DNA from 2 places in the Arthrobacter sp. MYb224 genome. Region 1 is predicted to be linked to the other one. Evidence: predicted binding sites of a transcription regulator. Region 1 holds the regulator's gene; the other holds the start of a gene.
The links. The regulator LexA, encoded in region 1, represses DNA repair genes until DNA is damaged. The targets are predictions, from matches to a motif close to TCGAACANNTGTTCGA.

Region 1 (3,411 bases):
TTCCGCCGCATATGAAACGCGCCCTGGCCGCCCGCGACCGCGGTTGCCTCTACCCGGGCTGCCGGATGCCGGCCAGCCGCTGCGAGGCGGACCACGTCGATCCATGGGAGGAGGGCGGACAGACCCGCGTGGATCGTGGCGTTCTGCTCTGTCCCATGCATCACCACGCGCGCCATGCCGGGCTTTTCAACCTCGTGGTGGCCGAGGGCAAACCTCCGGCGGTGCTGCTGCCCAAATTCTTGGACCCCGATCAACAACCGCGACGCAACACCTACTGGTTCTCGGCCGCCGAAGTGCTCGCGGCCTGATCCCGCCCGCTCGATGTGCTCGATGCCGGCGGGCGAAGCGGCTACGCTGTTGCACACAACCGGAGAATTGAGCAGTGGGAGCCGACTCGTGAATGAAGCGCAGCATCAGCCAGGCAACCACGACCCCGAGCACTGGGAGGCCCTAGCCGCGGTGGCAGGCGAGGACCTGCACGCCAGATTCGGCCATCGGCTCATGGGCCTGCCCGGCACCTGGATCGGCTCGCTGCATGCGACGCCTACCGCGCCAGCGCCTGGCAAACGCCCGCGCCCCTGGTCCGAATGGCACTACTGGTGGCAGGCGCACTATCTCGACGCGATCCTCGACGCGGCTTTCCGCGAGCTGCACTCCGGTCACCGGTGCGCGGCCCAGAGGCACTGGCGGCGGGCCAACCAGCTGCTGCGCGGCATCCTGCTGCGCAATTTCGGCCGCTTCCCGAATTACTTCTACGACGACATGGCCTGGTTGCTGCTTGCCAGCCAACGGCTCAATGGGCTGAGCCAGCAGCTCACCGCCCGCCCGGCGCTGCTCGCCACCCTAGCCATGCGTGCACTGGCTCGACAGCTGGTGCGCGGCCAAGACGAGAAGCTCGGCGGCGGGCTCTACTGGTCGCGCAAACGCGACTTCAAGAACACGCCCACCAACGCCCCGGCGGCCCTGTATTTCGCACGCATCGCGGACTTGAGCACCGCCACCGGGCTGCTGGACTGGCTGCGTCGCGAGCTCTACAGCACATCCTCCGGGCTCTACCTCGACGGCATCCGCCTGACCGCCGGCGGCCCGCGCACCGAGGAAGCGATCTACACCTACAATCAGGGCACCGTGCTCGGCGCATTGCTGGCCACCGGGACCGCTGAGCATCTGGCACAAGCCGCCTCGCTGATTCAGGCGATCAACGACCAGCTCGCCACTGCGGCACAGGGCCTGCGCCTGGAATCCGGCGGAGACGGCAATCTGTTCACTGGAATCCTCTGCCGCTACCTGGCGCTCGCCGCGAACGACGAACGTCTGCCCGCTGAGACCCGCCGCACCGCCGCGCGATTGGTCCGCGACACGGCGAGCCAGATCGCGGACCGGGTCGAGACGCAGCTTTCGGCGGCCACCCAACGCTGGACGATCCTCCAGGCAGCCGGGCGCGTGAGCCTGCCGCCGAGCCACCTCAGCGCAAAATAAAAGCCATCCGGTCTCACCGACAATGGGTGAGGCCGAATGGCTCGTTGGAATAAACTTGCCTGCTACAGCGAACGCATCACCGACACGACGCGTCCCATCACCGTGGCCGCGTCGCCGAGAATCGGCTCATAACGCGAATTCTGTGGCAGCAACCAGGTGTGGCCGTCGCGCTGACGGAAGGTCTTCACCGTGGCTTCCTCGTCAAGCAATGCGGCCACAATATCGCCGTTCTCCGCGGTCTGCTGGCGACGGACGACCACCCAGTCGCCATCGCAAATAGCCGCATCCACCATCGAATCGCCCGATACCTTGAGCATGAACAGCTCGCCGTGGCCAACCAGCTGGCGGGGTAGGGAAAAGACGTCTTCGACGGTTTGCTCCGCCAAAATTGGTCCACCGGCGGCGATGCGTCCGACCAAGGGAACCATTGTGGTGTCTGCCGAGGAGCTCAGCTCAATGACCTTCGTGTCCTCAGCGGGTTCCGGCGCGCTCAGCGGCTCGCTGCTTCCCTCGCCGTCCTCTGCAAGCTGCAGCGGAAGCAGAATCTCCATCGCTCGTGGACGCCGCGGGTCGCGACGAATGTACCCAAGCTTTTCGAGCTGACCGAGTTGGTGAGTAACGCTCGAAAGGCTTTTGAGCCCGACCGAGTCGCCAATCTCACGCATCGACGGCGGGTAGCCATTCTTGCCGATCGCACGCTGGATGGTTTCGAGGATCTTTTTCTGACGTATCGTCAGCGAACGGGCGTTCGACCGGGGAGTGCGCTGTGATGCTGACATGTATTTTTGCCTTCCCTTGCATTCGGTCCTCAGTTCGAAGCTACAAACTGTCGGTGCCCAATGTTGTGATGTATTCATTGATCGACTACTTCGAAATCTTAGTTGATCGCAGGGCTTCTTTCAAAGATTTGTTCGAAAACATCTGGACAAGTTCGATCTGGCTCTGTTAGAAAAGATGTACTAGTATCGAACAGGTGTTCGAAGATTGTATTCGAATATTGGTTCGCATCACCCGTAATCGTTGAGGAGAAAAAGTCGTGGCAACTCTGGCACTTCACCCACAGCAGAGCAAGACACCAATGAGGATCCGCATCAACCGTCGCGGTTGGGCAGTACTGGTAGGCATACCGGTCTTCCTGCTCACGATCGCCGCGGCGTTCATGTTCACCATGTTCACCAGCAGCGCCCAAGCGTCCACGGACCTTCCCACCGGCCCGGCGACGGTGGAAGTCACCGTGATTCCCGGTGACACCCTATGGGGGCTGGCCAGCGAGTACGCCGTAGGCTACGAAGTCAACGCGGCGATGAGCCACATTGAGGAATTGAACTCCATCGATGCCGGTGTGTTGTACGCCGGGGACACTTTGGATATCCCGGTACTCTCGAACTAAGTGCCAGCTCACTATTGTTACCTGTTCTTGTCGTGGATTCACCGGCGAGAGTGCCTCAGCATTAGAATTAATGCGTGAATGACCGTAGTGAACTTCTGAGTCAGCTGCCCTTGCGTGAGAATCTCCGCGGGCTATCCCCATATGGAGCGCCGCAAATTGACGTCCCCATTCAGCTGAACGTCAACGAGAACACCCATCCGTTGCCAGCGACCGTTGTCGATGCCATCGCTCAGGAAGTAACCAAAGCGGCTGCCAGCCTAAATCGTTACCCGGATCGTGAATTTACCGAATTGCGCGAGCTGCTCGCCGACTACCTTGGTCACGGGCTGACCTCCGACAACATCTGGGCCGCAAACGGCTCCAACGAAATTCTCCAGCAGATCCTGCAGGCCTTCGGCGGCCCGGGGCGCAGCCTGCTTAGTTTCGTCCCCACCTACTCGATGTACCCGCTGCTCGCCAGTGGCACCGATACCGAATTCATTGCCGGAAACCGCGCCGAAGATTTCACCCTCTCGGCCGAATCCGCCGCCGCGCAGGTGCGC
Region 2 (3,411 bases), on a different contig from region 1:
ATTGCGGGTGGAGACTTGGCCCCCGGAACCAAGCTTCCCTCGGTGCGGGCGCTCGCCGGTGACCTGGATCTTGCGGTGAACACGGTGGCGAAGGTCTATAAGGAGCTGGAAGCCCAAGGCGCGGTCGTGACCCGCGGGCGACACGGAACCATCGTGCAAGCAGCCGAGGATCGTGCCCAGCAAGAAGTCGGCGACGCCGCAGCCGATCTGGCACGCGTAGCCCAGACCTGGTCGGTAGATGAAGAAACCGCGGTTAAGTATTTGCGCGCCGCGTTCAGCTCGCTGCCGCGTTAATCAGTGGCCTTCGGGCCATGGGGTACCGGGCTGTGCGAGGCGAGCTAACCCGAAACGCGATTTGAGTGTCCCTAAAGGTCGGTTCATGCCGGTTGGGCCCAAACCGCACTGCACCAGAACCATCGGCAGATTCTGCGCCACGCTCAGATAACTCGGGGAAATTCTGTCAGCTAGCGGTTCGGAGCAGTGAAGCCGATTTCTTCCAGAGCTGCTCTGCAAACTTCGGATTGTGCATTTCGGCACTTACCCTTGTCGCTATCCTGCGGGATTCATAGTAGGAACCCGGCAGGAAAGACGTTCCAGGAGTCCCTTCCGCGAGCCAAACAAGCTGATCTGACCCTTTTTCGGGAGTGACGGTAAAAAGACGTTTGAGCGGGCCGTGGTAAATGCGCCGCATGAAATGTGTGGTTTCGCTGGCGAAGCTGCTGGCGACGATACCCGGATGGAAAGCAACGGCGGTGATGCCTCGTGGTCCGAACCGGTGCTGCAATTCCTGAGTGAAGAGGATATTAGCGAGTTTCGCGTTGCCATAGGCTTTCTGCGGGGCGTAGCCCTCGGTATTCTGCAGGTCTTCGATATCCAGCCGCCCGAAGATCCGGGCGGCCTTGCTGGCTGTCTGGATAATCGTTGCCTTGCCGGCAAGCAGCGCTGGCATGAGCAAGCTGGTGAGCAGGAACGGAGCAAGGTGGTTGACCTGGAAAGTAATTTCATGCCCATCAACGGTCTGGGTTCGCTCACCCATGATGCCGCCTGCATTATTCGCGAGCACGTTGATTACGGGGTACGCCTCCAGCAGATCATCTGCCAGCTTTCTAACTTGGGTCAGCTCAGCGAAGTCAGCGACATAGTAAGGAACGGACAGCTCTGCGGCGATGCTTTTGGTTTTGCCCTCCGAGCGCCCCACGATGACGACGCGATGGCCACGGCCAACCAGCGTGCGCGCGGCGGCCGCGCCGATGCCGTCGCTGCCGCCGGTGATGATAATGGTTTTGCTCATGTTGAATTCATTTCCTCAATGCCGGCGCGGGAGCTCAGCCTCCCATTCTCGGATCGAACTGGCAAGTCATCCTAGCGGACGCCGGTGGCAGTATTTAGTTGAAGGCCAAGGGTTCCGGGGCCGGGCTGGAGTACCACGCCGGGAGGCACCGGCCACATGGCTCGTCGGGAAACTTTTGTGGGGAACATGCGAAGAAAATGCGCCCTGCCGGCGCTGTCGCCTACTTGTCGGCTAATCATCGTGCTCTTCCTGTTCGCTCCGTCCGAGCCTCGAAACGGCCGCCGACCAGCAAATCTTCAGGGCTGGAAATGCCCGGGATATCGCCCTGCGCGAAAGTAACGCGCATTTGTGCCAAGCACCACGTTTATTCGAAGTAGTTTTCGATTAGTATTACTTCGTGGCTATTACTGCAGAAAGCAAAAAACTGGATTTGTCCCGTCTGATCGTCAAGGGTGCGCGCGAGCACAACCTGAAGAACGTAGACGTGGATCTTCCGCGCGACGCGATGATCGTCTTTACCGGCTTGTCCGGATCGGGCAAGTCATCGCTGGCCTTCGACACGATTTTCGCCGAGGGGCAGCGCCGCTATGTCGAATCCCTGTCCGCCTATGCGCGCATGTTCCTGGGCCAGGTCGACAAGCCGGATGTGGACTTCATCGAAGGGCTTTCCCCGGCCGTGTCGATCGACCAGAAGTCCACGAGCCGCAACCCGCGGTCCACCGTGGGCACCATCACCGAGGTGTATGACTACATGCGCCTGCTCTGGGCCCGCGTAGGACGCCCGCACTGCCCCGAATGCGGGGAACCCATTTCGAAGCAGTCGCCGCAGCAGATCGTCGACCAGCTGCTGGAGATGCCGGAGAAGACCCGCTTCCAGGTGCTTGCCCCGGTGGTGCGCGCCCGTAAGGGCGAGTTCGTGGACCTGTTCGCCGAGCTATCCTCCAAGGGATTCTCCCGTGCCCGGGTCGACGGCAAGACCATTCAGCTGACCGAGCCGCCCAAGCTGGCCAAGCAGGTCAAGCACACCATCGAGGTGGTCGTTGACCGCCTCGCCATTAACGACACGGTGCACCAGCGGCTGACCGACTCGGTGGAAACCGCACTGAACCTGGCCGAGGGCCGCGTGCTGGTGGACTTCGTGGATCTGGAAGAGGACGACCCGAAGCGCGTCCGCGCGTTCTCCGAGAACCTCGCCTGCCCGAACGAGCACCCGCTGGCCATCGATGAGATCGAACCCCGAACCTTCTCCTTCAATAACCCCTTCGGCGCCTGTTCGGCCTGCAGCGGCATCGGCACCAAGCTCGAAGTCGATGAGCACCTGATCGTCCCGGATGCCGAGGTCAAACTGGCCGACGGGGCCATCGCGCCGTGGTCCTTGGGCAAGGCGACCACCGAATACTGGAACCGGTTGATCGAGGGGCTCGGCAAGGAGCTGGGCTTCAGCATGGACACCGCCTGGAAGGACCTGCCGGCACCGGCGCGCCAGGCGATCCTGAACGGCAAGGACCACAAGGTCGTGGTGCAGTACAAGAACCGTTTCGGCCGGGAGCGCAAGTACTCCACCGGGTTCGAAGGCGTCATCTCCTACGTGCACCGCAAGCATGAGGAAACCGAATCGGATCACGCGCGCGATCGCTACGAGCAGTACATGCGCCAGATTCCGTGCCCTACCTGCGGCGGCGCCCGGCTGAACCCGGCCTCGCTGTCGGTGCTGATCGGCGGCAAGTCGATCGCGGCGGTGGCGGCCATGGATTTGCGCGCGGCGGCCGAATTCCTCACCACCTTGGAGCTGAGCGACCGCGAGGCGCAGATCGCCACCCAGGTGCTGAAGGAAATTGGCGCGCGCATGAAGTTCCTGCTGGACGTGGGCCTGGAATACCTGACCCTGGAACGCGCCGCGGGCACCCTGTCCGGTGGCGAGGCGCAGCGCATCCGCCTGGCCACGCAGATCGGTTCCGGCCTGGTCGGCGTGCTCTACGTGCTGGACGAGCCCTCCATCGGCCTGCATCAGCGCGACAACCGCCGGCTGATCGAAACCCTGCTGCATCTGCGTTCGCTGGGCAATACGCTGATCGTCGTCGAACACGATGAGGACACCATCGCCGAGGCGGATTGGATCG

Region 2: uvrA (excinuclease ABC subunit UvrA) is a predicted target of LexA. The motif match lies at 1,660-1,675, and genes of this name have one in related genera.

What each region holds. Positions count from the first base shown of each region.
Region 1 is NZ_PCPU01000012.1:45,455-48,865, reverse strand. It holds gene CQ017_RS16815 (HNH endonuclease signature motif containing protein) at 1-308, shown strand, start outside; gene CQ017_RS16810 (glycoside hydrolase family 76 protein) at 397-1,479, shown strand; gene lexA (transcriptional repressor LexA) at 1,542-2,258, opposite strand; gene CQ017_RS16800 (LysM peptidoglycan-binding domain-containing protein) at 2,516-2,869, shown strand; gene CQ017_RS16795 (histidinol-phosphate transaminase) at 2,944-3,411, shown strand, end outside.
Region 2 is NZ_PCPU01000001.1:471,780-475,190, reverse strand. It holds gene CQ017_RS02295 (GntR family transcriptional regulator) at 1-294, shown strand, start outside; gene CQ017_RS02290 (SDR family NAD(P)-dependent oxidoreductase) at 461-1,291, opposite strand; gene uvrA (excinuclease ABC subunit UvrA) at 1,689-3,411, shown strand, end outside.